Regions from separate parts of the Metabacillus rhizosphaerae genome, predicted to be linked through region 2. Evidence: riboswitches for the same ligand, from Rfam matches in the RefSeq annotation. Region 2 holds a riboswitch; the other holds the start of a gene.
The links. A riboswitch is a leader RNA that binds a small molecule or an ion and turns the genes downstream of it on or off. The one in region 2 is predicted to bind S-adenosylmethionine.
Positions count from the first base shown of each region.

Region 1: linked by a shared signal. The riboswitch ahead of mmuP (S-methylmethionine permease) and the one ahead of mtnK (S-methyl-5-thioribose kinase) in region 2 are both predicted to bind S-adenosylmethionine.

Region 1 is NZ_CP147403.1:717,421-733,281, reverse strand. Features, by position in the region: gene WCV66_RS03730 (glycosyltransferase) at 1-1,816, shown strand, start outside; gene WCV66_RS03725 (hypothetical protein) at 1,937-2,695, opposite strand; partial or broken gene WCV66_RS03720 (NAD(P)H-dependent oxidoreductase) at 2,803-3,387, opposite strand; gene WCV66_RS03715 (glycoside hydrolase) at 3,965-5,572, shown strand; gene mmuM (homocysteine S-methyltransferase) at 5,786-6,739, opposite strand; gene mmuP (S-methylmethionine permease) at 6,714-8,123, opposite strand; SAM riboswitch class I at 8,209-8,314, opposite strand; partial or broken gene WCV66_RS03700 (isocitrate lyase/phosphoenolpyruvate mutase family protein) at 8,839-9,081, opposite strand; gene WCV66_RS03695 (metal-dependent hydrolase) at 9,294-10,070, opposite strand; gene rlmH (23S rRNA (pseudouridine(1915)-N(3))-methyltransferase RlmH) at 10,212-10,691, opposite strand; gene WCV66_RS03685 (CxxH/CxxC protein) at 10,777-10,932, opposite strand; gene WCV66_RS03680 (S1C family serine protease) at 11,058-12,293, opposite strand; gene WCV66_RS03675 (MBL fold metallo-hydrolase) at 12,486-13,280, opposite strand; gene WCV66_RS03670 (two-component system regulatory protein YycI) at 13,302-14,120, opposite strand; gene WCV66_RS03665 (YycH family regulatory protein) at 14,107-15,456, opposite strand; gene walK (cell wall metabolism sensor histidine kinase WalK) at 15,453-15,861, opposite strand, start outside.
Region 2 is NZ_CP147403.1:4,430,843-4,446,703, forward strand. Features, by position in the region: gene WCV66_RS21520 (pyridoxal phosphate-dependent aminotransferase) at 50-1,225, opposite strand; gene WCV66_RS21525 (carbon-nitrogen family hydrolase) at 1,329-2,117, shown strand; SAM riboswitch class I at 2,257-2,413, shown strand; gene mtnK (S-methyl-5-thioribose kinase) at 2,519-3,712, shown strand; gene mtnA (S-methyl-5-thioribose-1-phosphate isomerase) at 3,877-4,929, shown strand; gene WCV66_RS21540 (hypothetical protein) at 4,985-5,137, opposite strand; partial or broken gene WCV66_RS21545 (PAS domain S-box protein) at 5,306-7,504, opposite strand; gene WCV66_RS21550 (acyltransferase family protein) at 7,930-8,952, shown strand; gene WCV66_RS21555 (B12-binding domain-containing radical SAM protein) at 9,135-10,901, shown strand; gene WCV66_RS21560 (hypothetical protein) at 10,933-11,115, opposite strand; gene WCV66_RS21565 (hypothetical protein) at 11,123-11,275, opposite strand; gene WCV66_RS21570 (hypothetical protein) at 11,366-11,503, opposite strand; gene WCV66_RS21575 (DUF3905 domain-containing protein) at 11,589-11,930, shown strand; gene ltrA (group II intron reverse transcriptase/maturase) at 12,092-13,351, opposite strand; gene WCV66_RS21585 (penicillin-binding transpeptidase domain-containing protein) at 13,949-15,861, opposite strand, start outside.

The sequences.
Region 1 (15,861 bases), 1.9 Mb from region 2:
TTTGGACAAGAATCATATTAAAGGGACCTTCTTTATTGTTGGAGAGAATGCTTTGCTGCATCCAGAACTGGTTAAAAGGATGCATAAAGAAGGCCATGAAATTGGCAACCATACATTTACCCATTCTGATGTTGCATCCATGACACCAATTCAAACAAGAATGGAGCTAAATGCAAATCAGCGTTTATTCCAAGAAATTACAGGTCATTCAATGACCCTTTTCCGCCCGCCTTATGTGGCCGATGCGGAGCCGAGCACAAGGAATGAACTGGTGCCTATATTAAGAGCACAGGAAATGGGTTATACCATGGTCGGTGAATTCATTGACTCTGACGATTGGCAAAAAATATCTAGTAATGAAATTGTGGATCGGGTATTGGATCAGCTGCCAAATGGAAATGTGATTTTACTGCACGATGGTGGCAGTGATCGCTCGAATACTGTAAAGGCCTTGCCTATTATTATTAATGAGCTTAAAAAGCGTGGCTACACATTTACTACCATTGCTGAACTAATTGGAAAAAGTGATTCTCAAATTATGCCCGCTGCTGATCAGGATAACCCTGATTTGGTCTATGACAAGGCTGTATTCAAGGTTATGCAAGGCTGGCACTTTGGATTAAGCTTCCTGTTCTACTCAGCTATCCTATTAGGAATATTACGGCTAACTCTTTTCGTTATCCTTTCTAGAAAACAGGTGAAAAGGTATAAAGAGACCCAGATCGACCCTAGCTTCACACCTTTTGTCAGTGTCGTTATTGCTGCCTATAACGAGGAAAAAGTAATTTACAAAACAGTTAATTCTCTTTTATCGAGTGATTACCCGGCTTTTGAGATACTGATTATTGACGATGGTTCAAAGGATGATACTGCCGTTGTGATTCAAGAATTTTATGCAAACCATCCTCACGTCAAACTAATTAAAAAAACCAATGGGGGGAAATCTTCCGCTGTTAATCTTGGTTTTAAAGAAGCAAAGGGTGAAATCGTGGTCGCACTTGACGCTGATACACTCATCGCTGAAAATGCCATCTCATTGCTTGTTAACCATTTTAAAAATGAAGATGTTGCTGCTGTTTCAGGTAATGTAAAGGTCGGCAATAAAAGGAACCTTCTTACAAACTGGCAACATATCGAATATGTTACAGGCTTTAACCTGGAGAGAAGGGCCTTTGCAGCTCTCAATTGCATTACGGTTGTACCGGGTGCGATTGGTGCATGGAGAAAGACGGCGGTAGAAGAAGCAGGATACTTTAAAGAGGATACCCTGGCAGAGGATACCGATATCACTCTTACTCTTTTACGCAATGGGAAAAAGATTGAATTTGAAGAAAAGGCTTATGCCTTTACAGAAGTGCCAGAAGATATTAAAAGTCTGGCAAAACAGCGTTACCGATGGGTTTATGGTACGTTACAATGCTTATGGAAGCATCGTGAGGCTTTATTCAATAAAAAACATAACTCATTAGGATATATTGCCCTTCCAAATATGTGGCTTTTCCAATATATTTATCAAACAATATCGCCTATTGCAGATATATTGTTCATTATCGCCCTTTTTAACACACACCCTGAAAAAGCAGTCATTGGATTTATTCTTTTTTACTTGTTGGATTTCCTTGCTTCTTTATATGCGTTTCGATTGGAGAAAGAAAGTCCTAAACCACTAAGTTCATTGTTTCTGCAACGAATCTTGTACAAACAGCTTATGACTTATGTCGTGATAAAGTCCCTTTTCTCGGCAATAAAGGGAGTAACCGTTGGTTGGAATAAACTAAAACGAAAAGGTAATGTAACTCATGAAACCTCTATGTGAAGGTTGAGGAAACTATTTAATAGAATTTTTACACAGGTCTTTCCCAATTGGGGAAGGCCCTTTTTATATTGATTTATAACAGAAAAAGGATCACCGTTTTGATGATCCTTTTTGAAGCAATTACATTTTCTTTCCATTGTTTTCTTTCTGATCCCGATGAATGGAAGCCTTTTCTTTTGCAGCTTCAGAAATTTGTTGTCCACGATTAGATGTATTTGTAGTTAAACTTGTTGTATTTGTTCCCGAGGGCGTAGGTGCGGTCGTTGGTGGTGTTTTTGCGCTCGTCTCAGGTTTCGTTGGGGCAACAGGCGTTGAAGCTTCACTTGGTTCATTCGTTTCTGTCGGCTTGGATGCTGTCGTTGTTGTCGCTGGTGCTTTAGCCGTCGTTACAGGTTTCATTGTTACAGTAGACGTTGGAACTTCACTTGGTTTATTAGTTCGCGTCGTACTAGCCGATGCGGTCGTTGATGCTGTGGAGCTTGTTGCGGGCTTCGTTGTTACAGCAGGCGTTGTAGATGTTGCCTTATTCGTATTAGCAGAATTTGATGTTGTACTCTTGCTGAATTGTTTCTTATTCAGTGGAATGGCTTCTCTAGCCTTATTACCTTTGTTACTATTTTTAAAAGCCGCTTGGATAGCAGGATTATCATGAGAAAGCTTGGTTTCACTGTCTTTCACATTCGTTGTTGGCGTCGGATCTTCTACCGTTTTTTTTGCTTGGCTGATTGCATCCGCTTTTTTGGGGGCTCCAGATTGAGTTAAAGCAATTTCTGTTGTTACTCGTTTAGAAGATTGCTTATCTAACAAAGCATTGGTGATAGAAAACGTAACAGCTCCCGCTAATACCATCGCAAGGGCTCCCTTGGTGAGTGTGATCATATTTTTCCCCTCGTGTTTTATGTATGTTCGTCTTAAAAGAATACGATCAAACTAAAAAGTATTATGGGGGTATTAAAAACAGTATTTTTAGGGGCTTTGTAGTAATCCTAATGTTCTAGCCTTTTATAATAATTATAAATCTTTTCTAGTTTTTTCATTTGTTTTCCCTTTGGGCTCTCCATATTCCCAAATTCAAAGAACTTCACTTTCTTGATTCCCACAAAATTAAATAATGCCTTTTTCATTAGAATTTTATGTGCATTGTTCAACCAAAGAAATGGATAGTGAGTTGGACCCTTCATGGTAGATATACATATAACGGACTTTCCTTTCAGCAGCCCTTCTGGGAAAAGTCCCTTCTTATCTTTATAAGCGAAATTGGAAGCAAATAATTGGTCTATATATCCTAAAAGCATCGCGGGAGGTCTTCCCCACCAAATAGGATAGATAAAAACAATCTTGTCAGCCCATTTAATTTATTGTCTATATTTTTCAATAGTAGGGTCAGTGTGCATATCACGTCTTCGTTTTTGCTCGTTAAACACTAAAAGTGTATTAAATCCCTCATCATATAAATCTAAGACCTGTAACTCTTTAATAGTGGAATTCTTTTTACTGCCTTTGATGACGTTTTGTAAAAATGCATAATTTAAACTACTATGATTGGGATACGTATAAATGAGATAATAAATACTAATTAACTTTAATTGATGAGGCTCAATATTTTTTATGAATCTTGTTTAAAAGTATAATATCGTACTGTATTTAATTGTATTAGGGATTGAAAAGGTCTTCCACCTTATGGTATTATTTATTTTGCAATCGGTTTCATTAAAACTTATACAATCTCCCTATTATGATGTATATGTGACAGGAGATTCATTTTTCAACTTCTAATTTACTATGAAAATAGTATATATACGTCTATTAACAGAAAGAAACTTTAAGAACCCCTACTTCGCTATGTCGACTATCAATTTACCTAGTCATAGTCATACCTATTACTTCAAGATTTTTTACTTCTTAGTTATTATCATTCTTTTAGTTTTGAAACATTTAAATGAAACGGGTTTCAATTTCTTGAAGAAAATTATATCCATTCCTTAAAAGATACGTATATTCGTTGATATTCTTTTTATACTGTCTCATTCATAGAGCCTAGTTAACTATATTCCTGTTTGCTAAAGGAGGTGGTAAATTAAAAATTACTCAAATTACTTTAGATTAACTAGTTTTTAAGCTAAAAAGAGTAGTTGAAAGGAGAAAATAATGACAAAAAATAAAAAATTAAAATTTCCATTGGCTTTATCACTAAGTTTTTTATTACTTGGCTCAACGGTTAGTAACGCAAAAGAAAACAATTTAGCAGTTCCTAATAACAGTACCGCTCAAGAAATTGATATAAATGTAGAAAAGAAATATCAGGAAATTGATGGATTCGGCGCTTCTGGTGCTTGGGCTTTAGATCCAATTGGTTCCGAATGGTCAGAAGAAAACAAAAACAAAGTAGCCGATTTACTATTCTCACAAGATAAAGGAATTGGTTTATCGCTATGGCGTTTTAATATTGGCGCAGGTAGTGAATTGACAGATAAAGAAATTATTACAGATCGCTTTAGGAGAACAGAAAGTTTTAAAACAGCAGAACAGGAACCTTATGATTGGGATAAACAAGCTGGTCAGCAATGGTTTCTCCAAGCGGCAAAAGAACGAGGTGTTGAAGAATTTATTGCATTTGTGAATAGTCCGCCTGTATGGATGACAAAGAATGGACATGGGCAACCTGACCCTAGTGTAGGTAGCACAAATTTAAAAGAAGAAAATATTGATGAATATGCAAAATTTTTAGCTGATGTATTAGAACATTTTGAACAAGAACAATTGCCGTTTAACTATATAAGTCCGATTAATGAGCCTACATGGGATTGGAACTATGCGGGACAAGAAGGAAATCGTTACAATATAGAGGATATGAAGCAAGTAATAAGAGCATTAAATAATGAACTAAAAAACCGAGACATTGAAACTGAAATTGACGCACCAGAAGCTGTAGAATATACATCATTACTTGATGACGATATATACTCTGAATTTACAGGTAGCGATAGCCAATATAGTAGTGGAAATGCTAGCGGTACATATCCAGGGAAGTACCGAGAATATATTAAAGAATTCTTAGGGGACCCCGAAATCAGTGAGATGATTGGAAACAAAATTAGTGCACATGCATATTGGTCTGATTACTTTTCAGGAGAGGATCGACTAATTCCGTTAAGAAAATCCGTACGGGAAAATATAGATCGATATAATACTAATGCAAAGATTTGGATGTCAGAGTACTGCATTTTGGGAGGTCATGGACATGGTCGAGACCTATCGATACAAACTGCACTCGATGTTGCTCGAGTCATTCATTATGACATGGTGGAAACACAAGCCTCAGCATGGCAATGGTGGCTATCTGTATCACCATATGATTACAAGGATGGTTTGATCTATACGGATTACTTAAATCCAGGGGATGAAGAAACAATCATCGAATCTAAGTTACTATGGGCGTTAGGTAATTACAGTCGGTTTGTTAGACCAGGGGCATATAGAGTCGACTTACAAGGAGCTAACGATAAGGATGGCCTAATGGGTTCAGCGTATTATCACGAGGAAGATAAACAAATCTCTATTGTACTTGTAAATAACAGTAATGAAACAAAACCGGTGAATGTTAATGTAGATGATCTACCAGGAAATAAAGGAGCTATACAATTCAAACCATATGTGACTTCTGAAAACTATGACCTAGAACAACTAAACTTGTTCCCTGCCAATAAAACATTTAATGTACCACCTAGATCTATCGTCACATTAGTAGCTCAATAATATAAATAGGTCAGATTAAAAAATTTCACAATATAATGGAGAATGCCGGTTAAGAATTAGATAAATCCGGCATTCTCTTTATTATTTTCTTTAATGGCTTGTTCAAATACAATTAATATATTTTCTAAAGATTGTTCCTTAGTATAGATGTATATTGAACCCCTTGAAAAATGTCTATTGTCCAGCAGTTTTATTGATTTTCATATACTAATTTTAATCCTCAGAAGGTCTCCATTTTTTTGAAATCTCTTCAATATGATGAGGTGCTGTTCTACAACATCCTCCAATTATACGCGCCCCTGCATGGTACCATTCTTTAGATTCATATTCGAGTCCGTTACATGATTCTTGACCATGCCATGTTTTAGTTTCTGGATTATAGGTTTCACCAGAGTTCGGATAAACAATAATCGGTTTTTTGGTATTAGCACTTAACACGTTGATGGATTCTGTGACAAATGATACTGGTACACAATTGATACCAATTGCAACAATTTGCTTACTGTCCTCAAACACTCTCGAACACTCCTCGAGCAATGTACCGTCACTTATCGCTTTCTCATTTTTCAAAGAAAAAGTTAGCCAAGCATATGTTTCTGGAAATTCCTTTAATAATGAATCTAATACTTTTGCTTCTTGCAGGGAAGGAATCGTTTCAAATGCTAATAGATCAGCACCTGCATCAATCAACGCTGACATTCTTGAACGATGAAATTCTGCTAATGTTTCATCTGTAACACCATAATTTCCTACATACTCTGAACCATCTGCAAGGTAAGCCCCATAAGGACCAATGGATGCAGCAACCAATGGCTTTGGTCTAATCGTTTGCATCTCTTCCTTCCAAAAATCATCTCTTGCTCTTCTTGCAAGTAATACCGTTTTCTTAATTAACTCCAAAGCTTCTTTTTCTCGGATACCACGCATGGAAAAACCATCGATAGTAGCTTGGTAGCTTGCAGTTATCGTACAGTCTGCTCCAGCACGAAAATAGTCTGAATGAACCTGATAAATCAATTCTGGATTTTCAAGTAAAACACGTGCAGACCAAAGGGGATCGTCCAATTCACACCCATGCTGCTCAAGCTCTGTAGCTAGAGCACCGTCCAGAATCATGATTGAATGATCGCGTAAAATAGCGTTAATTGGGTTGATTTTGTTCGACATATTCTACTCTCCTTTTCTTTAAAATTTGTGTTATATAATAACTTCCATAGCAAAACAAAATAAATGGAATGCAACAATACAGCGCAATGCGTTGTGTAGGATCAAATGCAATTCCAATACATGAAGCAAGGCAAAGTATAAACGAAACGATTGGTACTAGAGGATATAATGGTGCACGATAGACCAAGTCCTTTTCTGAATTTCCTTCTTTTATAAATTGTTTGCGAAATAGAAACTGTGAAGCACTAATACTCATCCAAACTGCAACCACAGCTAGCCCCGAAATGGATACAAGCACTATGTATACAGTATCTGGTGCAATAATACTTGATAACAAAGCTAAACCACCGCCTAACATGCTGAAAATGATTGCATATATAGGCACACCTCGTTTTGTCAATCTTGCAAAAATTGGTGATATAGTCTTCTTATCTGCAAGTGACCAAAGCATTCTAGAAGATGCATATAGTCCTGAGTTTGCAGCAGATAAAATAGCTGTTAAAATAACAAAGTTCATAATATCCGCTGCATATGGCACACCAATTCGTTCAAGAACTGCAACAAAGGGGCTCTCTAATACTCCTGCATCCGAGATAGGCAATAACGCAGATAATACAACGATAGTTCCTACAAAAAAGATCACCAATCTCCATAATGTTGTACGAATTGCCTTTGGAATCGTTTTTTCTGGATCTGAAGTTTCTCCTGCTGCAATTCCTATTAATTCAGTTCCCGAGAATGCAAAATTCACTGCAAGCATCGTCATTATAATTACAAAAGCACCATTAGGAAATAAACCTTCACTCACAAAATTGGTAAAGAATGGTGCTGGTTGCGAATTAGTCATTGGAATAAAACCTACCATTGCTGCTACTCCTAAAATAATAAAGATCACAATTGCTATTACCTTTATAGATGCAAACCAGAATTCGGATTCAGCGAAAAGCTTAACAGTCAGAGCATTCAATACAAAGATCACAATTGCGAATAGAACACTCCATATCCAAACATTGATTGATGGAAACCATCGCTGCATTAGCAATCCTGCAGCCGTAAATTCCGAACCTAATGCAACAGTCCAGGTTAGCCAATATAACCAAGCTACTGTATACCCTGTCCCTGGACCAATGTATTTGGTTGCATAGCTATGAAACGCACCTGTCTCAGGCATATGTACTGAAAGTTCACCTAAACAAAGCATGACTAGATAAACCACTAATGCTCCAATTAAATATGAGAGAATTGTGCCGATTGGACCAGCCTGTTGAATCGTATAACCAGAACTTAAGAATAATCCAGTTCCAATCACTCCACCAAGCGATAGCATTACTAAATGTCGTGCTTGCATTTTTCTTTGAAATTCTTGTTTACTTTCGTTCTCCATTCATACTCTCCTTTATCTTACATCCAGAAAAAATCAAAAAAGCACTCTGAAAATAGAGTGCTTTACTGACAAATAAAAACTTAGGCTCTTATCTATCAAGGATTCATCACCCGCTGGAGTTAGCACAGTGTCTTAGTAGACCTGTTGCTGAGGTTTCATAAGGCCAGTCCCTCCACCTCTCTGGATAAGAAATAATTTTTTTAACCTTATCAACCTATGAAAAAATTGTCAATATACTTCTGTATAGTTAGAGTATTTAGAATATTAGTAATAATCACAGCTAGTAAAGTGAAAAAAATATAATTGAAGATTAGATCATTAAATTATTTCATTTTAAATTGGGATTAACCGGAGGGTAACTAATGAAGATTCAAACGATCTTTCGTAAAAAAGGACGACCTGACTTGCTACACAACGCATATATCTAACATTGAATCAATGGAAGATCTATGTATTGCTATCTCCACTCCGCCTACCTTGTTTTCACATTGAATTTCTGATAATTTATTCTTTGCTATTCATTACGAAACAGATTTCATAAATTCTAGATAAGTTATGTTAAAAACCTATTTACTTTCATTAATAAAGCCAATTTCCATGTCACTCCCCAAACCGCATTTACTTATACTTATGCTACGGTTCATCCTAACGATTCTAAATGAAGTACTTTAAAGCTCTTAATTGTTATGAGCTTTCTCATGTTGAAGCAGCAATTATCAGCAGAAACTGGAATTTTCACATTATCTGCTATGGTTTTAATGATTCCTAAATGTCTATCAAAATCAATCATTTCTCCATCTGCAAATCCTAGTGAGTTAGCGATACCCCAACTTGTCGTACCAATTGCTTTGAATCCTGCTTTTTTAAGCATTAAGGCTGAAAGTAAATCCCAGGTGTTGCCTAGAAATAATATATCCTTTGAAAAGTGCATCTCATTGAATTCCTGAATCTTGTTCACTTTATTTCCTCCTAATGTTTATTGGACTCATTTTAACAAGTAATTGATCTCCATTTCGTCCTCATTCTTGCTCATATGGTCTGTTTTAAAAACAAAAAAAGTGAAGCTATACTCTGCTTCACTTCTAAAGTCTATGTTCTCTATACTTGTGATAAGGTCACTGTATCGTTTTAAACCTGCAGTAAAAAAGGAACATTAAATATCATATTTTACTAGAATGTCACTTCTTCCCCATACCCAATAATGACAACCTCGGTTTTTTGTTGGTTTGATAAATAATCTTTGAGTTCATGATCTTTCCCAATCATATTTCCCACAACTGGAAATGCCTGTAATAATCCATTTAAAGATTCTAGTGATATTGCTGTGTTTTCACTAGGAAATGTATGACTTGGGATTACAAATTTAACATCTAATAAGTGTTCCACTGCATAAGCTGCTTCTTTTGGGCCCATTGTAAATTGACCTGAAGAAGAAAGAATTGCAATAGATGGTTGATTTAAATCTTGAATTAGTTTCATATCCGTCATAATCATTGTATCGCCAGAATGATACAACGTATGATCATCCTCAAAATCTAATACATACCCTGCTGATTCTCCGGCATAAATGGGGCTTCCCCCTAATTCACCGTAGCTAGATGAGTGACGAGCAGGTACCATAGTAGCTTTTATGTCACCGAAATCAAAAGATCCACCAAAATTTATAGGATAAACATTTTCAAAACCCTTTTGACCTAAAATCAGTGCTAATTCATATTGTGCTAATACTAAACAACTCGAATTAGCTTTTCTTAATTTTTCAAGTCCGCTTGTGTGATCAAAGTGTCCATGTGTTAATAACACACCATTAATCTTGGACAAAAATTCTTCTGTTTGATACTCACTTGGACAACCTGGGTTCATATCAAAAAATGGGTCGACTAAGTACCGATTTCCCTTTTTAGTTGTAAATACATACATCGCATGACCTAAACGTAATATTTTCATAGAAAAGCCCCCTATAAAAAATAATTAAACCTACATACTATGTATATAAAATTCGTTGTATATTCATGTCTCCCCTCTTTGTTCAAGGCTATAGTACTAGAAACCATTCAAAAAGTTTAAAGCATCTATTAATGACCTCATTTACTTATGATACGGTTCACCCCGATTAATCCTAAAAGCCCGATAAACCTGTTCCACCAAAATCAACCTCATTAGTTGATGTGGAAACGTCATCTTTGAAAATGATAGTTTGTCATTGGCCCGTTTCATAACAGTATGGCTTAAACCGAGTGAGCCACCAATGACAAAGGCAATTTTACTTTTTCCATATGTAGCTAGCTGATCTAGATCCTTTGCGAGCTGTTCTGAGGATTTCATTTTTCCTTCTATTGCTAAAGCAATGACATGTGTGTCATCACTTATTTTGCTTAGTATCCTCTCTCCCTCTTTTTCCTTTACTTGCTCCATTTCCGTTTCACTTAGGTTTTCAGGAGCCTTTTCATCAGGTAGTTCTATTACTTCTATCTTTGCATAAGCTGAAAGACGTTTTAAGTATTCATCAATCCCTTGCTTTAAATACTTTTCTTTCAGCTTGCCAATTGTCACAATTGAAATATTCACATATGTTCCCCATTTCAAGCTCTAGTTCTTTCTAATATGGTTATCCACAATCACGATCTAGTTATCCACAATTAACAACCGAATATTAGTTCCCCACTATATATATAGCTGGGTTTGTACACATTTCACAACTTGTGGATAACTTACTATTATTATCTATTTTTTCGATTTCTGGAGCTAATTCCTTTTCATCTACATACATATCAATCGCTAATTCAATATGATCTTCACAACAATACATGTAACTTCCTCCTTATCCACATGTGGATGTTCTGTTATAGTTTTACCATGTTTATATTTTATCCACAAACTAAATTCTATTCTCTTGGAGTATTTATCCACAACTTAAAAAAAGAGAGCTATTGATCAGCTCCCTAGTACATCTTGTTCCCCTAATTTCATCTTTCCAGTTTGCTTTTCTCCGCCTCGATAATACGTGAATTCAACCGTGTTACCTACCTCTTGCTTATATAGGATTTTTCTTAGCTCAATAATGTCTTTCACTTCTTGACCGGCGAATTCAGTTATCACATCAAGCTCCTGTAGACCAGCTTGAGCTGCTGGTGAAATTGGTTCAACACTCATAACAACGATTCCTGATTCAATATCTTTAGGTAGTTTTAATGTTTGCTCCCAATGATAACTCGAAACTTCATTTAATGATCTCATGGCAATTCCCATATATGGGCGTCTTACTTCGCTATATGTTTCAAGGTCATCAATAATTGGAATTGCAAGATTTGCTGGAATTGCTAGGCCAATTCCTTCTACTGCTGATTGAGCAATTTTCATTGAGTTAATCCCGATCACTTTCCCATCGATATTAATAAGTGCACCACCGCTATTACCTGGGTTTATTGCCGCATCTGTTTGGATAACCTCTGCATTCCAATCCACTTGACCATCACCATTTGAATCGATTGGAATGGCTCTTTCTGTACCAGAGATAATCCCTTGTGTAACAGACCCAGAAAATTGTAAACCTAATGGATTTCCTATCGCAATGACTGGTTCACCTGGTTTTACCTTATCCGAGTCTCCAAATTGAGCAACTTGTTTGATCTTTTCACTATCTACACGTAATACAGCTAAATCAGTTAATTCATCGCTTCCTAGGATCTCAGCGGGAACCCTTGTACCATCACTTAAACTAATCTCAACTTGTGACGCACCTGCAATAACATGGTGGTTTGTTACAACAAAAGCATTTTTGCCGTCTTTTTTGTAAATGACGCCTGATCCTGTTCCTGCTTCACCTGTTTCATTCCAAAAGCCTGCCTCTTGAAGATTTACAACTCCAACAACTGCATCTGAGACCTCATCAACTATACCTGTAATGGCCGTGTTTACCTCAACAGATACATTTTTAACCTCGCCAGTTGAAGCTATACCATCTTCTTGTTGATTCACTTCTCCGCTAAGATCCATATCATAAGGTAAAAAATTGAAATTTGATAAAGCAGGTAAAGCAAATAACATTAGTAATCCACCTAAAATGGCTCCTACCAATCCTGCTAAAAACCATCCGCCGCGATTTCCCTTTTGTCTTTTAGAATTATAGTTTTCATAATCTTGATCATAATAGCCCACAACTATCACCATCCCTTTCCATACTGCTGCATGAATAGTGTGTATACCTAATCAACATTATTCTCTTGTCTAATTAAAATTAACCAAGATGATTTTATTTTATTGCTCAAAAATTAGACAGAGGCACACTGAAAAGGTGTCCATCTTTCCAAACTCTTTATTACTATTGTAATTTACTATTAATCATTATCTTCACAATCATTCTTATATTGCTACAAGCGGTGTCGGGGTAGTTGGATCTGTGTCATATAAATCAAATTGCTCTCCTGTGATAAAGCCTTTACTTGCCAACGTTTGCTGAACAGACATTCGAGCTAAATCTTTCATATTGTTATCTTTACTTAAATGAGCTAAATAAATTCGTTTGGTTGCATCTCCGATTACATCCATCATCGCTATTGCAGCATCCTCATTCGATACGTGACCAACGTCGCTTAAAATCCGTCGTTTTATGCTCCAAGGATAATGGCCCATTTGGAGCATAGAAACGTCATGATTGCTTTCAAAAACAAAAGCATCTGCATTTCGGATTGTTCCCTTCATTTTGTCACTTACATAACCAGTATCGGTAATTAAAGCTAGCTTTTTCCCTTGATGATTAAAAGCAAAAAACATTGGTTCAGCTGCATCATGTGATACACCAAAGGACTCAATATCCAGTGAACCAAATGTTTTAACTGTTCCTGTTTGAAACACAAATTTTTGCTCTGTTGAAATTTCTCCAATTAAACCATCCATAGCTTGCCATGTTTTCTCATTTGCATATATTGGCAACTTATGTTTTCTAGCAAGTACGCCCAGACCCTTTATATGATCACTATGCTCATGTGTCACTAAAATACCTGATAGCTTTTTGATGTCTCGTCCTATTTGCTCAAATAAGTTTTGCATTTGCTTACCACTTAATCCTGCATCCACTAAAAATGATTGATTTTCAGTCTCAACATAGATTGCATTCCCCGTACTTCCGCTTGCAAGGACACTAAACTGCAAGCTCATAAATATTCACTCCTTTATTCCCTATTCTGCTGATTGTAAAACTTCTCCCTCTAAGGCATTAACGTAATACTCTTCTCTCTTTTCTTCATCCGTTTCAACAATAATATGCCAAGTTGGTGCTAATATTTGTTGATTTGTAAGTGGAATATGTGTGTAATATCCATATTGGATCTGTATGATTTTACTCTTAGACTTTAAATAGTTTTTGTTATATAAAGCTTCAATTGCCTTTATAGCAGGAACAGCAGCTTCCTTTTCTTCAATCTCTTTTATATCTACAAGCATGGACTGTTCGTATGCGAATATCTCATCTTCCTCATTTACATAAAGGATCACCATTGCAATGTGATCATCATCTTTGTTTTGAAAAATATTTTTATCTTTGTACTGTTGAATACAGATAATTGTATTAGATATTTCATCCCTATACCAGTAGTGATAAAGCTCTCCAGAGAGAATGTTTTCTTTTAAGAACTGATTTACTTTGCTCTTTAGATTTACTTCAGGCAAAGAAAAAGGATCCTTAAGCTCCATATTTAATGTTCTAAAGGACTCTCCACTTAAATTACTATTTGTTAAAATTAATGTTTGATTTTTTAGTTTACTGACCTCTTCTAGAGTAAAGTCCTTACTTTTACCTGTAATATAAAAACCTTTATCTACATCTTCTGGCAACTTATTATATACTATATCTTCTGCAGCTAACTGATCCTCTATTGATGTCTTTTGAATAACCGCATAATCTCTTTTACCACGTAATTCATAGAACTCAATCGCCAAAAAGATATCTAATATAAGGAATGCAAGAATAAAAATGGTTTTAGTTTTACTCCAATCCATTTTCATCCCCCCCAGGCTGTTCTACGACCTCAGTCATTTTTATTAGAGTTCCATTCATCATTTCTATACACCAGACAGGGGCTACCTTTACAGTTTGCTGACTATCTGATCCTCCAAGCTCATACGCTATAAAAATGTTATTAATTTGTGTCTTATCTAACTGTTGATTCTTATTTATAATTTCTTCTACTTTTCTTCCCGACATTAAAGTTAAAGAATTACTTGAAAGAGGTGACATAATTAGCTCATACAAAGGGCGCTCATAGATCGCAATTTCATTTTGACCCCATCTTTGTGAAATCATTGTAGGGCCATACTGATTTTCCATTGATCTAATGACTGGTATTGAATGAATAGACATAATAAATTTTACTTCCTGATCACTTTCCTGTATGTCAAATAATACATAATTATCTGTCCACCCACCATGATCATTTAAAAATTTAATACTTTGCTCAATAAGAAAATTCGCTTCAACAGGATTTGTATCCTTTAAAGTTGGATTCACATATTTAACCATGTGTGTAGTTGGATAAATATTAAGCTCCCTAGTTCCATCGGTATATCTATTTTTAGAAATACTAACATCTTGTTTAACAATTTGCGGATTAACAAACAAAGCCTCTTTAAATTTTTCCCCTTCTATTTCTTCGGTGAAATATTGATAGCTTTCTAATTCCACTTGATTTTCCGGAAGCATAATTTCGTTACCTTGTCCTGTTTCATAAGAAAAATATGGCTGAAACTCTTCTCTTTTATTATATAGCTCTCCAACAAAGTGACTTGCTTTAGATTGATTAACTGTTGTTTCAACAACTTTCATTTTATCATAAGAAACGAAATAAACCTTTTGCACTTCGCTATCGTTCTCAACGTTTAATAAAATACGATCAAATTCAATGGTCTGGTTTATATCCTTTTCCCAATCTACCATTGATTGAAAGGTTGCCATTGGGATTTCATCATAGAATCTAAGTTCTAGCTTAGCTTCTCCATTTCCATGGATTAGACTTTGGAGTTTTTCCTTTGTATAGGTTGTAGACTGGTTTCTTTCGTTGCTATATTCCCAGTCTTGCATTTCATTCCAAAGACTTAACATACTACTCGTATCATTAATACTACTGTAATGGTTTTCTGCTGCGTGAAAAAATAATTGTTGTGGTTTGATTACTTCATAAAAGTCCATTGTTACTTCACTAATCGGTACACTCTCATAAAATCCATTATTTTGAAAGTTATCGTAAGATGGTTGGAGACTCCATATGTTCCAAGTGAAAAATAAACTGATGACTATTAATGCAATTAGTGCGGCACTTTTTATCGATTCTTTATTCATTCCCACTCATCCTCTTGTTCCGGGTCATAAGGTAATGTAAAGTATACCGTTGTACCTTGTCCTTCTTTACTTAACGCCCAAATATCGCCACCATGTGCAAATACCATTTCTTTTGCAATCGCTAAGCCCAATCCCGTTCCACCTAGCTTACGAGTTCTGGCTTTATCAACACGGTAAAATCGATCGAAGATTTTATTTACGCTTTCCTGGGGTATTCCTACACCCTCATCCTTCACACGTATTTGAAGTTCAGATGGTAATATATCAATAGTAAAGGTAACTTTCCCGCCCTCAGGTGAGTACTTCAGTGCGTTGGAAATAATATTATCTAAAACTTGGGTAATTTTATCGGTATCTATATCGACATAAAGTGCATCATTTGGAATATTTCTAATAAACGATACA
Region 2 (15,861 bases):
AATTAATATGGATTATGACAGATCACTTTTGAACTGTCAACTATGATTTTTAAAACAAATTCAATGCTTTTATTCGGTTAGCAGCTTCTACTAATCTTTCTTCTGAAGTGAGAAGACCTACCCTTACATACCCTTCACCGTATTCCCCGAAGCCAATTCCAGCTGCAACCACGACATGGGCATTTTCTAATAAGTAATCTGAAAAATCCTGAGATGATTCAAACTGATTAGGTACAGGCAACCAGGCAAAAAATGATCCAGATGGAGCTGTCACATCCCAGCCAATTTCACGAACAGCTTGAATCAAAGTATTTCTACGAGATTCATAAAGTGCATTTAACTCTGCTACACATGTTTGTGGACTTAATAAGGCATGTGCTGCCGCTTCTTGAATTGCACTAAATACACTTACATACATATGATCTTGCAAAAGATTTAGGGCTTCAATCACAGATGGGTTACCAACGGCAAACCCAATTCGCCACCCAGCCATGTTATATGACTTTGAAAAAGTATAGATTTCAATCCCGACCTCTTTTGCCCCTTTAGTTTGTAAAAAGCTTATTGGACGTTTTCCATCAAAGCCAATAGCCCCATAAGCAAAATCATGCACTACACAAATGTCATTTCCTCTAGCAAATCCTACGGTTTCTTCGAAGAATTCCTCTGTTGCAGTTGCGCCTGTTGGATTATTTGGATAGTTTAAAATCATAAGTTTTGCTTTTTCTACCGCTTCTTTAGTCAAACTATTATAGTCAGGTAAAAAATGTTTTTCTCTGATTAGTGGCATTACTTCCATTTTGGCACGTGCAAGCTCAACACCTGACCAATAATCCGGATAACCAGGGTCTGGAACAAGTACAACATCCCCTGGATTCAACAAGCATTGAGGAACCTCAACAAGTCCTGCCTTTCCACCGAATAGAATCGCTACTTCAGTCGATGGATCAATTTCAACTCCATATTCCCTTTTATAAAAAGTTGCGATCGCTTCCTTCAAGAAAGTATGACCACGAAATGGAGAGTACTTATGGAATTGTGGTTTTTCCACTGCATTTTGCATGGCTTTAACAATATGATCAGGTGTAGGCTGATCTGGATTTCCTTGACCTAGATTAATAACATCATGACCCTGTGCAATAATCTTATTTACCTTTTCAACTAGACTTGCAAAGAATTGCTTCGGTAATGTTTCTAATAATTGTGATTGTTTAAAGGTTTTCATTTTTAACACCTTCTCAAAAAATTCTTGAAATTCTAGTCACAAATAATATATTGTTAGAATCAACTTGTAAAGTAAAATTTTAAAAATGAAGGTGTGATTTTGATTGAAACCTGTCATTACTTGTATACAACTTGATATTAAATTCGGTGATCCCGCATTCAACTATCAGCAAGTAGAGGAAAAAGTAGCTGTTGCAGTAGAAAAGGAAAATCCAGCGATCATCGTTTTACCTGAGCTTTGGACAACAGGCTATAACCTTACTCGCTTAGATGTGATAGCCGATGAAAAAGGGGAAAAAACGAAACAATTTCTTTCCCGACTCGCAAAAAAATACCATGTTAACATCATCGGTGGGTCTGTTGCTAAAAAGATGCAGGACAATGTCACCAACACGATGTACATCATGAACAACCAAGGTGAGTTTGTTCATGAATATAGTAAACTCCACTTATTCAAATTAATGGATGAACATCATTACTTAACTGCAGGAACTGCAAAAGGATTATTCGAAATCAATGGAATAAAAAGTGCTGGTGTAATTTGCTATGATATTCGTTTTCCGGAATGGATTCGTGCTCATACAACAAAAGGAGCAGAGATTCTATTTGTAGTAGCTGAATGGCCTTTACCTCGACTAAATCATTGGAGAACATTGCTTTTAAGTCGTGCAATCGAAAACCAATGTTATGTTGTAGCTTGTAATCGATCAGGCTCTGATCCTAAAAACGAATTTGCTGGTCATTCCATGATAATCGATCCTTGGGGTACGATTATCGCAGAGGCTGACGAAAACACTGGTTTCATTTCAGCAGAAATCGATGTTGAAACAGTCAAACAAGTAAGAGGGCAAATTCCTGTATTTGAAGACCGACTTCCTGACTATTATAAGTGATTTTCATATTAACTGTTGACAAATCCAAATAATCATTGGTAACATGCTAATCAAGCATTACATTTTCTTAATAGCGAAAATGTTCTAAAAATAACGTAATTTAGTAAACATTAATTTTTTAATGTTTATCCATATTGATCTCTTATCAAGAGTTGGCAGAGGGACTTGGCCCTATGACGCCGCAGCAACCGACCATACTACCATTGCAAAATGGGGTGATTCTATTCACCTTGGAATATTCCAATAGGGCACGGTGCTAATTCCATCAGAAAGGCGATCTTTCTGACAGATGAGAGGTGCGAAGCGACGCCTTCAAGCCTCTTTCATACTGAAAGGGGCTTTTCTTATTTTCTAAAGAAAAGCCTCCATCAATCAAACTACTAATATTTGGAGGTATTATTATGTCTACTAAAAAGTCATCTGTTTATGAACCATTAACTGAAAGTGGTGCAATCGCTCTAGCTAAACGATTACAACTATTCGAAGAAAATAGTAATCTACTTTGCAATGAAATTGGAGATGGAAACTTAAATCTCGTTTTCAAAGTTAAAGATAGTAAAACAGAAGAAAGTATCATCATTAAACAGGCACTTCCATATGCAAAGGTAGTAGGTGAAAGCTGGCCATTAACATTAGATCGTGCCCGTATCGAAACACATGCATTATTAAAACAAGCGGAATTTGTTCCTCAGTATGTACCAAAGGTTTTTTACTCCGATGAAAAGCTTGCCATTACGATAATGGAGGACTTATCACGCCTTCAAATATCTCGAGCTGCACTCATTGAAGGTAAAGATTTACTCCTGCTTTCAAAACATATCGGAGAATTTTTAGCTAAAACTTTATTTTACACATCCGACTATGCTGTTAATCAACATTATAAAAAATCATTAGTCAAACAGTTTATCAATCCTGATCTTTGCAAAATAACTGAAGATCTTGTTTTCACAGATCCATTCTTCGACCACGACACAAATGATTTTGAACCAGAGCTCGGGCAAGATGTTGAACAAATATGGCAAGATCAAGCTCTCAAGTTAGAAGTTGCTAAGCTTAAACAGAAATTTCTTACAAAAGCTGAAGCACTTGTCCATGGTGACTTACATACTGGAAGCATTTTTGCTGATGATAAGGAAACGAAAGTGATTGATCCTGAATTTGCTTACTTCGGACCGATCGGTTTTGATGTAGGCCAGGTATTCGGAAATTTCCTGTTAAATGCAATTTCACGAGATGTTGAAAACCAGGGAGTGCTTTTCACACATATCGAAACAACTTGGAATGTTTTTGTAGAAGAGTTTTCGAAAGCTTGGAAAAATGATGGTCTTGAGATCTTCACGAAAGTTGACGGATATTTAGAACATGTATTATCTGAAATTTTCGAAGAAGCAGTTGGTTTTGCTGGTTGTGAAATCATCCGCCGTACAATTGGTCTAGCACATGTAGCTGACCTTGATTCAATTCAGCCATATGAAAAAAGAATTTCAATAAAACAACTTGCTCTTACAATAGGTAGTGAACTTATAAAAAATCAAAAAACAATTAAAGGTCCAACTCAATTTAAAGACTATGTGAAACAAACTGTAAATCAATAAGTCAATTTCTAAATAGTTTGTCCCTTTTGGATCCTTAAAGCAATTTAAAGAGTTTAAAACTAAGTAAATAAGCAAATTAGGCTTGATAGTATGAATTATCTAAAATTAACAAGCATCGCAATCAGCTTTTAAAAGAATTAGCAAAAATAAAGGAGTTATTGAGCATGGCAACAACAAAATTTACGATTCCTCGTTCAGTTATTTGGAAGGATGAATCAATCTCCCTATTAAATCAGCAAAAAATTCCGCATGTAACAGAATATCTTGAATTAACAACGATAGAAGCTGTCTGGGAGGCAATTCAAACCTTAAAAGTAAGAGGTGCTCCTGCTATTGGGATTACTGCAGCATATGGCCTAGCATTATCAGCCTTACAAGATCAATCTAATTCACTTGAGGCTTTTCAGCTTAATCTCAAACAAAACCGAGATTATTTAGCTAGCTCAAGACCAACTGCTGTGAATTTAGTATGGGCTTTAGACAGATTGGTTACTAGTTTAGTTGAAACGAAATCCATCAATGAGGCTAAAACAAAGCTCGTACATGAAGCAATTCAAATTCAGGTAGAAGACGAAGAGGTTTGTCGATTAATTGGAGAACACGCACTCTCAGTTTTTAACGATGGTGATCGCATTATGACAATTTGTAATGCTGGGTCAATCGCAACGGCAAAATATGGAACAGCTTTAGCTCCATTTTATTTAGCAAAGGAAAAAAACAAAGCATTAAGTGTCTTTGCTTGTGAAACCCGTCCGGTTTTCCAAGGTGCACGATTAACAACATGGGAACTTATGCAGGCTGATGTTGATGTTACATTAATTACTGACAACATGGCGGCACATACAATTAAGTCAAAAAAAATCTCAGCTATTATTGTGGGTGCTGACCGTATTGCAGCTAATGGTGATACGGCAAACAAAATCGGTACATTCAATTTAGCACTATTGGCAAAATCTTTTAACATTCCATTTTATGTAGCAGCACCTCTATCTACATTTGATCCTTCTATTTCAGATGGTAATAAAATTCCAATTGAGGAGCGTAATCCGGAAGAAGTAACTGAGGTTAATGGTGTACGCATTGCTCCAGAGGGTGTAAAAGTATTTAACCCTGCATTTGACGTCACACCTTCCGAGCTAATAACAGGAATCATTACAGAAAAAGGGATTCTTTCTGGTGATTATCAAGTATTAATTTCAGAATTATTTACTCTCTAAATTGACAAAGCAAAAACCTTAGTCCTCCATTTTTAACGGGCTAAGGTTTTTACTTTTAGAATTTTTTTTGATACTTTGACTCATACTTGCTCCCTGATGCTTCCATTTTTTCTAACAACCCTTTTTTTTCAGCTTCTGAAATGATATGAAGCTTTGAAAATAACGATGCATAGAAATAAACCTTTTTTGGACGTTTATGAATCCACATCTTGCTTGCCCCTTTCTTTACCATACGCAACTTTTTTCCCTTACTCAAATAATATGTTACGTAGCTAAAATGGTGACAAGTTAGGGCTTGTGAATCTTGTCAAATCAATATTTTATTTCTATAGATATTCAACCTGTTTATAACACTTTTTTATTTCAATCTGGATGATTATTGATTTATTGGTAGAGTAATATGAAAGGTAGTTCCTTTCCCTTCTTCACTTTCGACATCCACGATCCCTCTATGCTCCTCAATAATTTTATAGCTCACCATTAAACCAAGACCTGTACCACGTTCTTTCGTTGTATAAAATGGTTGCCCAAGTCTTTTTATTTTATCTTCAGAAATACCTGTACCTCTATCTATAATTGATACTACTATATGCCTTTCATCTTTTCGTTTAATTTGGACATCTATCTGTCCACCCTTTGTCATAACCTCAATCGCATTTTTTAAAACATTAATAAAAACTTGCTTTAATTGATTAGGTTCACAATAAATTAAAGGCAGGTCTTTTTCTAATGAAAGCTTCATTTGCACATTTACAAGAATCGCTTGCGCGTTTAAGCTTCATTCAATTGTTTCCTTCATAATCTTGCCTATTTCTATCTTTAAATATTTAATTGCTTGAGGTCTTGCTAAAATTAAAAATTCAGTAATGATTGATTCTATTCTACTTAATTCTGATGTTATCACATTAAAATACATTGAAAAGTCATCCTTCACACTTCCTTCAAGAAGCTGAATGAAACCCTTTAATGCTGTCATAGGATTACGTATTTCATGAGCGATTCCCGCTGCTAATTCACCTACGACATTTAACGTATCAGATTTTCTCAACTGCTCCTCAAGCTCCCTTTTTTCCGTCACATCACGAAAAACTGCTAAATTCATATTTTCATTGATATTACTTTTTAAGGTGAATTCTAAGATTTTTTCTTCTCCATTTTCAAATTTATAGGTAATTTCTTGTAATGATTCTTCCCAATATGTTGAGGCGAACTCTGTATGAACTCGATCTTGTTTTAAATCAGAGAATAGTAATTCATATAGGTTAAATGAGATAATATCCTCAGAAGAACCATTTAAAATACGCATTGCAGAAGGGTTTGCTTCAATGATTTCAAAGTCATTGTTAAATAAAACAATTCCATCCATCGCCCCATCAAATATTTTACGGAACTTTTGCTCACTTTCTTTAAGAATCTTTACCATACGTTTTCTTTCACTTACATTGCGAAAAATCGTTAAGTGGTGTCCTTCAGCTATATCCATTTTTGACGTAAATTCGAGCTCCTTATTTTGCCCATTAGGCATATGAAACAGGAGTTCCTCTCTAATTGCTCCCATTTGAAAGTATTCCTTTTTTACTTTTGCAAAAGCTAGTGTCGTTTGATCGATAAAATCAAGAATATTTCTAGTGACAAGCTCCTCTTCTGCCAATTCAAATGTCCGGCTTGCGGCTTGATTTACCCTTAAAATTTGACCATCTTTTCGCCAAATCATTATGGCATCAATCGCATTTTCAAAAATCTCTCTAAAGCGTTCCTCACTCTTATAAAGCTTCAATTCCATCGAGCGCTTTTCAGTAATATCTCTCATAATAGCCATATAAAAACCATTAATAATATTTGAGGTTGTAGTGAATTCAAAAATTTTCTTATCACCATTTTTCAGGACAACTGGTAGTTCGCCTTTAGCACTCCCGTTTTCCTTTAATACACCCCATAATTTATCCAGCTTATCATTATCTTGTTTATCGATAAAATCATTAAGTGCATATGAATTTAATTGTACTTTGTTTATTTCAAAACTTGTACAAAAAGAGCCATTTGCATCAATAAAAGAGCCGTGCTGATCAAAGATAACAATGCCATCTACAGCACGATGAAACAAATCTTTAAAAAGCTGCTCATTAATTGTTCTTTCACGTTCAAGCATTTTCTTAAACGATACGTCCTTAAGCATAGCAAGATCATATCCATTAAACGCCCGTCTGCGCAACGAAATCTCTAAAAACCTTACTTGTCCGTTTTCTAATTTTACAACTACCTCCTTCCCGAATGAGTCTTTCTTATATAGTTCATCAACTAGTTGCTTTATTTCATTCTTGGGAATAAGTGTAAGAAAATCATAAAGGTTTCGTTTACAAAGCTCTATCTTTGTTAACTGAAACATATGACATGCTGAAGAGTTTACATCAATAAATCTCATCTGTTCATCAAATATTGCAACAGCATCAAGTGCACCTTCTAATATATTTTCGTGCTGAAGAACCTTCGTTTTAAGCAATTCATTTTCAGCCTTTAATTCAGCTAATTGTTCTTTCATAGTAACGATTTCGTTTTCCTCCATCGTCTGCTTCAATCTTTTCACCCCTAATTACCACAATCTTCACTATCAAATATTCTACAAGGAGTGTCATTGTCCTTCACTTATCTACAAAAAGGTAAGAAAAACTTGACTCTTCGCCAAGCGCTATGGTGAAAGTCATAGTTTTTATAGCACAATCTTATTTGAATATAATTGTAAGAAAAATAGGTTTGCTTTTTTTCGAAATTAATTATGATAGATGTTGGCATATTTGAGATTCAATTGATTTCATAACCATTCTTACATTAAGGTTACACTTTCGTTACATCCCCAATAAAATATATGTCATTTTACGAATAATAGTTTAGTAAGGCATTGAGCTAGGGAATAAAATGAAGGACATAGTATTTCTCTCGCATTAACTTGCAGCAAAAGTCCATTAAGTCTCATTTTATAACTTCAGAAGAAAAGGTGAAAACATGAAAAATCGAGATAGTTACTTCGATAATGCTAAATTCTTTTTAATACTTTTAGTTGTTTTTGGACATATCATTCGCTCATTTATTGATGACAGTCCAATGATTATGAATATATACAAGTTTGTTTATACCTTTCACATGCCAGCTTTTATCCTAATTTCTGGATATTTCGCGAAAGGGTTTAGAAAAAAAGGCTATGTGTCAAAAATAACGAAAAAACTCATACTTCCTTATCTTATTTTTCAAGGAATCTACTCAGTTTATTACTTTTTTATTGAGAAACAAGGTTCAATCGTTCTTGATCCATTAGATCCACATTGGTCGTTATGGTTCTTGATCAGTCTATTCTTTTGGAATGTACTTCTTTTTGTAGTTACAAAACTTCCAACTAAATGGGCATTGGTTTTAGCATTTTCAGCTGGGTTAGCAGTTGGTTATTTTGAGATCATAAGTAATTATTTAAGCTTATCGAGAACATTTGTCTTCTTCCCATTGTTTTTAGTCGGCTTTTACTTAAAACGCGAGCACTTTACGTTTATTACCAAAGTACCTGTAAGAGGGATATCCATCACTTTATTAACGATAACATTTATAATGTATTTTAATCTCAACTTTGATTATGAATGGCTTTTCGGATCAAAATCGTACTCACATTTTGGCGAGCCGTCTGTCTTGAGTGCTGTTATTCGCCTAGGATTTTATTGCTTAACACTTATTACATCGATTAGCTTTTTGGCGTTAATTCCGAAATCCCATGCCTTTTACACGGAATGGGGAACACGAACATTTTACGTCTATTTATTACACGGGTTTATTATTCAATATATGAGGAATAGTGAGTTGTTGGATTGGATGAAAGATTATCAAAGCCTTAGCTTTATTATTATTTTATCTATCCTTTTAACATCAACACTATCAACCAAAATCGTAAAAGCTCTCACCCAGCCTTTTATAGAATTACGTGCATCTACATTCAACTATTATTTAAAGAACTTTACAACATTAAATACAAAATCTGATTAAGAAGAGCATACCCTGCTCTTCTTTTTATATATGACTGATTAAACCCACTTATTTTCTTCCATACTATGGCTATAAAACCAGTAACACAAGTACGATTTTTTGAGCAATTATGATACAATAAGATTTTAATTCCGTGATAATAAAGATTGACAAAAATATAGGTAGAAGTGGTGTTACATTAAATGAAAACTGTTTTATCAACATTAAATGCAAAATACATTCATACAAGTCTTTCTATTCGTTACTTAAAAGCCTATGCAGCTCCTGAGTATAATATAGAACTAGCCGAGTATACAATTAAAGATCCTTCAATGAATATTGTCACAGATCTTCATTCAAGAAAACCCGAAATACTTGGTTTCAGTTGTTATATTTGGAACATAGAAGAAACAATTAAAGTTATTAAGATGCTGAAGAAAATTAATCCCTCGTTAATTATTGTCCTTGGCGGTCCTGAAGTAACCTATGATACAAGAGAATGGATGGAAACAATTCCAGAGGTTGATTTTATTATGATTGGTGAGGGCGAACAGTCGTTTAAACAGCTATTAGATGAATTACATGGAGAACAAAACTTTGCTAACGTAAGTGGCATTGCATACCGTGAAAAGGATTCTATTCAAATTAAGCCACAACGAAATAAAGTTGATTTAAAAGAGCTTCCATCTCCATATCGATTTGATGAAGATCTTCCACATCTTGCAAAACGTGTGACATATATTGAAACGAGTCGAGGTTGTCCATTTAGCTGTCAGTTCTGTTTATCTTCAATCGAGGTTGGTGTTAGATACTTTGACCGCGAGAAAGTAAAAGCTGATATTCGCTTTTTAATGGAACATGGAGCAAAAACAATTAAATTCGTCGACCGAACCTTTAATATAAGCCGTAGCTATGCAATGGAAATGTTCCAATTTTTAATTGATGAACACAAGCCTGGAACCGTATTTCAATTTGAAATAACTGCTGACATTATGAGACCTGAAGTTATTCAATTTTTAAATGACAATGCTCCAAAAGGTTTATTCCGTTTTGAAATCGGTGTGCAATCAACAAACGATGAAACAAACGAGCTTGTAATGAGAAAACAAAATTTTAATAAACTAACAAGAACCGTAACAATGGTAAAAGAAGGCCAAAAAATCGATCAACATTTAGATTTAATTGCTGGATTACCTGAAGAGGATTACAATTCATTCAAAAAAACCTTTAATGATGTATTTGAGCTACGACCTGAAGAGCTTCAATTAGGCTTCTTAAAAATGTTAAGAGGTACCGGGCTCCGATTGCGAGCTGCTGACCATGGCTACGTATTTATGGACCATTCACCATATGAAATATTAAAGAATAATGTCCTCTCCTTTGAAGATATGATAAAAATCAAACAGGTCGAGGATGTATTAGAAAAGTATTGGAATGACCATCGTATGGATGAGACAATTGAATATTTAGTTTCAACTGTTTTTGCTTCTCCATTTGACTTCTTTCAAGGCTTCGGAACGTTCTGGGATGAAAAAGGCTGGACAAGAATTGGTCATCAGTTAGAAGACTTATATAAGCACCTTTATGACTTCCTTGAGAATGCAAAAAAAGATGAGTTACACATTGTTAGTGGATTTATGAAATATGATTATTTGCGAAATCAAAAATATAAACCACGTAAGCCTTGGTGGAATGATGCGTTAGAAAAGCATGAGAGAAGTACAATCTATCATGCGATCTTAGATAATCCGCTTATTTTAGGTGAAGAATTTGCTAGTAAACAACTATCTGAAAAAGATCTATTTAAACATACAGTACTTGAAACACTTCCATTTAATGTGAACCATTATTTAAAAACAGGAAAAATGATTGAGCAAGATTCATTAATTCTCGTTCATTATGACCCATTCCACTCTAAAACTACTGTATATTCAACTGCATTAACTGAACTTGATTTAAAAGTTAGCTAAAAAGTGAGAGGTTTTATCCCTCTCACTTTCTCTATTTTTCTTTACGTTTTTTTCCTTCTTTTTTTCCCTTGTTTTTATTCCCTTCAATTACACCATATATTTGTGAAGCATTAATATCCCCAAGCTCATGTCCAAACTCTTCTTGTAGGAGATCCTTAGATGTTGGTTTTTTATGATTTTCCATATCTTTGCTTTTCATATGTTTTTTTGTCATAGTAATATTACTTCCCTTGCTTTCCTTTTTTTGAATTACGATTTGCACCCTTCATCGGGTCTTTATCATCATTAATTTCAGCAAATTCTGTATCAGGAAGGCTTTCAGTAGGTGTAAAATTATGTTTCGTTGCCTGGTTTCTAAAAGCTTTTCTTTTCATTAAAATCACCTCAAATTCATTTATTTAAGATGCTACATATATACTTTTACCTAAATTGCTTTTTTATATCATAGGTAGTAAAAGGGAAATTCAATTTTCATTATGCTCATAAGCGATGAGTACAATATCTTCTCCTGTTTCTTCTCGTAGCTTAGATTCCATTTGAAGTATAGATTGAATTTGTGACTCCGTTAAATTCGCAACAGGAAACTCTCTCTGATTGTCCATTTTCTCACCTCACCTCTATCCTTATTTACTTTTTCAATTTCATATCTAAATTATGTACGGGAATAATAAGACAGAGGTGAGCTTAGTGTCTAAAGGTAAAAAAACAAAAATTTCAATCGAAGATACATTACCACATCAAATTAATTCGCCTTCCTGGAAGGAAACAGGGATTGAGATGAAAGAGCCTTTTGTTAATGAATATGGTGTAATGATTGGTGATAGCTTCTATGATTCTGAAGTATCTCCATTAAATCAATGGAGCGATGAGATTGATCCAGCCATTATGTCAGGGGAACAATGGATACATCCAACAAATGATATTGGGTGGAATACACCTGAAAATCGTGAATTAATTGAATCAAAGAGGAAACCACTTGGTGTTCCTTTTACACATCCTGATAAAGATGTAAGCTATAATAGTGATTAGAAAAGAATGAAAAAGTTGGTTGAAAGATCTGTTTCTTTTATTTCATCCTTCTTTTTTTGAGTTTATTATTTCATAAAATATAAGCAATCGAGTAGGAGGGGGTGACTAACCCCCGACCTCTCACACCACCGTACGTACCGTTCGGTATACGGCGGTTCAAATTAAGTGTGACGTAAAGTTTCGTATCGTTCAGATAGACTTTTGAGACCCTCTTTTCTCCAGAAAGAGTTATTGAGGGCACGGTGAAGGATTGGACTACTGGTTATTCGCCAGTAGCCCTTTCTGCTATTTCCCCATTCATATGCTTTGTGTTTATCAATTCCTAGTCCTATAAGTTTCCTTATCCTTGTTTTAGGAAGTTTCCACTGTTTCCAGTAACACAATCTCAGTCTTCTTCGAATCCAACTTTCCAAACCTTTAAAGATACTTGGAGTATCTGCCAATGCGTAATACCCACACCAACCCACTAAATACTGATTTAATTTCTTTATTCTTACATCCATTGGTATCGGTGATTTTCTTGACGTTATTTCCCTAACCTTCTGTTTAAATCTCTTGATGCTTTGTTTGGATATACGTATTTTCGGCTCTTTTCTGTTAGTAAAACTAAAGCCTAAGAATTTTCGGTTCCATGGTCGTTCTACGGCTGATTTCTCACGATTTACCTTTAAACTAAGCTTCTTTTCAATGAAAGACGTTACACCCGCCATTGTTCGTAAGCCAGCTTTCTTAGATTTCACGTAAATATTACAATCATCCGCATACCTCACGAATTTATGCCCTCTATTCTCTAATACTTTATCTAACAAATCTAGGATGATATTTGAAAGTAGTGGACTTAGCGGACCTCCTTGTGGAGTTCCCTCTGTATTTTGTGAGACCACGCCACCCATCATAATCCCGACATTGAGATATTTTCGAACAAGATTTAGTAGAACTTTATCGTCAATACGCTTTGACAGTAGCCCCATGAGTTTGTCATGGTTCACTTTATCGAAGAATTTCTCTAAGTCTATGTCGACTACCCACCTATAACCATCTTCGATGTATCCTTTCGCTTTCCGTACAGCGTCATGCCCTCGTCTTTGTGGACGAAACCCATAACTGTTTTCAGAAAATGTTGGGTCATAAATTGGGGTTAATGTTTGAGTAATCGCTTGTTGAATGAAACGGTCTATCACGGTTGGGATTCCTAGTAATCTAACTCCGCCGTTTGGTTTCGGGATTTCGACACGACGAACGGGTTGAGGTTCATAGGTTCCCTGTTGGAGAGACTTTCTCAATTCGTCCCAGTGCTCGACAATATACGAACGCAGGTTTTGGGTCGACATCTTGTCTACACCGTGACTACCTCCGTTACGTTCCACTCGTTTAAGAGCGTTCAGTAAGTTTTCTCGTGATAGAATTCGTTCCATTAACATTAAGATATATCCTCTCTACGTGAATGAGATGTTCTATTTGTGCCATTAGTAGCTCCACCCTCTTGAAGTCCCCTGTGTATTCACCACTTCTTCCTTCAAGTAAGTCTCGTAAGAGATTGTCTGTTTCTACACTACTTATGAACGCCTAGTTCTCATCCTTCCTAACTTGTTCAGTCCTTCCCTTTCATTCTCGAGTTTGAAAGGTACTATGACCTCTGCTGACTTCTGACTGTTCAGCTATCTATCACTAGATAGGTTGCCAAGAGTGCTTGGCTTATCAGTCAGACCTCCCCAGGTAAGAGTACAGTCTTTCACTCCATCTATCTGCTTCATTTACTCTATACCACCTTCGGCAGAAAGGACTTTGTTTTGTTAAGCAAACTCATCCAATGGTATCTAGCCTTATATGAAGTTCGTATTCCTCAGACCGGAGGTTTGCCGCTCGCTTCCTTCAGATTCTGCGTCACCACAGACACCCTTGCGTTAAGCTACTGCTACTTCTGCCTTCACAGTTCGGGACTTTCACCCTATAGACTGCACCCATGCTGGGCGCACTCAAAAAAAGGCTGACAAAAATTTGTCCAGCCTTTTTGAACTTTAATTTGGGGCAAATGCCTTAAATACTTCCTTTACTTTCGGAACAACATAATGGCTACCACCTTTTGCTTTTACATCCTCAATCATCATCGTAATTAAAAGCTGTGGATTCTCAGAATTAACTGCAACAAACCAGCCATTCTCCTGACCATCTAGATCCTCTTTTGACTGTTTAAGCTCAGCTGTACCTGTTTTTCCAGCTAATTTCTGTCCTTCTATATGTGGTCTATAGCCCGTACCATTGGGGTTTTGTACCACTTGTTCTAAATCATTAAACAAAAGATCTGTATGTTCTGGGGTAACAATTTTCTCTTTCCACACTGTTGTTTTTGCATCAGATTGTTTTTCTAAGTATGGTTTAATCATGTTTCCATTATTTATAAATGTTGTATATGCTGTCGCAATATGAAACGGACTCATCTGAATTTGCCCTTGACCGTAACCTGAATCAGCTAAAAGCTGTTCATTTGTAAGCCCATCACTTGCAATCGTTGATTTACTAATTGGGAACGGAAAATCAATCTCTTCCTCAAAGCCAAATTTCTTTAATCCGGTTGATAGTCCCTCTGCACCAATATCTAATGCTAATTGGGCAAAGAAAATATTATCTGAATAAATCATAGCATTTTCTAAGTTAACGGTTTCTACTTTACTAGATACACGCGTCACATAATAGTTTCCCCAGCTACTATCTTTTCGCCAAGTTAGACCTTTAATCACCTTTGTATTTTCCGGTTGAAGTTTTCCAGATTCCAAGCCAATAGCTGCTGTTAGCGGTTTAATTGAAGATCCTGGAGAATAGGTTTTGTTAAATCGAGCCATTAATGGATTAAGTGGATTAGTTGATAGGGCGTCATATTCTTCATTTGACATGCCGTAAATAAACTCATTTGGGTTATATGATGGACTGCTAACCATTGCTAATGTCTCACCAGTAATTGGGTGAATGGCAACTGCTGTTCCTGGTTCACCATTTAATTGTGCATAAATTGCCTTTTGAAGATCATTATTAATCGTAAGCTTTATATCTTCCCCGTTCACTGGCGCTTTCTCAGCAATAACCTTATCTGTTCCATCAACATAGATTTTATAACCTGTTTCACCCTTGAGGCGATCCTCATATACTTGCTCCAGACCTGCTTTTCCGACACTAGAGGTACTGCTATAACCTTTACCTTTTAACTCTTCAAGCTGTTCAGCTGTAATGCTTCCAATGTATCCAGTTAAATGTGCAGCTGCTTCTCCAAGTGGATAAACCCTTGAAGCGACATTTTTATTTTGCACTGATGGTAAAGCAATTAATTGGTTCAAAAGTATTTCATTAGTAGCGTCGATCTTTTTAATAGGAACAAATAATTCCGGATTGACCCATGATTGATTTAATTTTTCTTCAATCTCTGATACATCTAATTCTATTAATTTAGCAATGTTTGCAAGGACTTCAGGTTTGTTTTCAGGTAACTTTCCTGGAACAATGCCGATTTCATTTGCTACACCGTTAACTGCAAGTCCTTTATCATTCTGATCGAAAATTTGTCCCCTTGCAGCTGGTGAACTCGAAACTCTTACTTCTTCTCCTTCTTCTAGCTGGGGAAAAATCATCGATGGTGACCAAGTAATAAACCAGTTTTCACCGTCTTCCACTTTTTCTTTCTTTAATTTAACATCTTGCTCAAAAGAAACTTCTCCTGCTAGTGTTTCCATCTGTAGAGAGAATGGATACTCAACCTCTTCAAGATCACCTGGTTTTTCTTCCTCTTTTGGCTGCTTAAAAGTTACTTTTAGATTAGATGCTGAAACACCATCATAAATATCTTTGTAGCGACTGGTGAATTCTTCCTTTGTTATCGTTCCCTTCGTGCTCGTTGCCAGCATGTCATACATCTCAGAAAACTTTTGATCATTCCATAGTT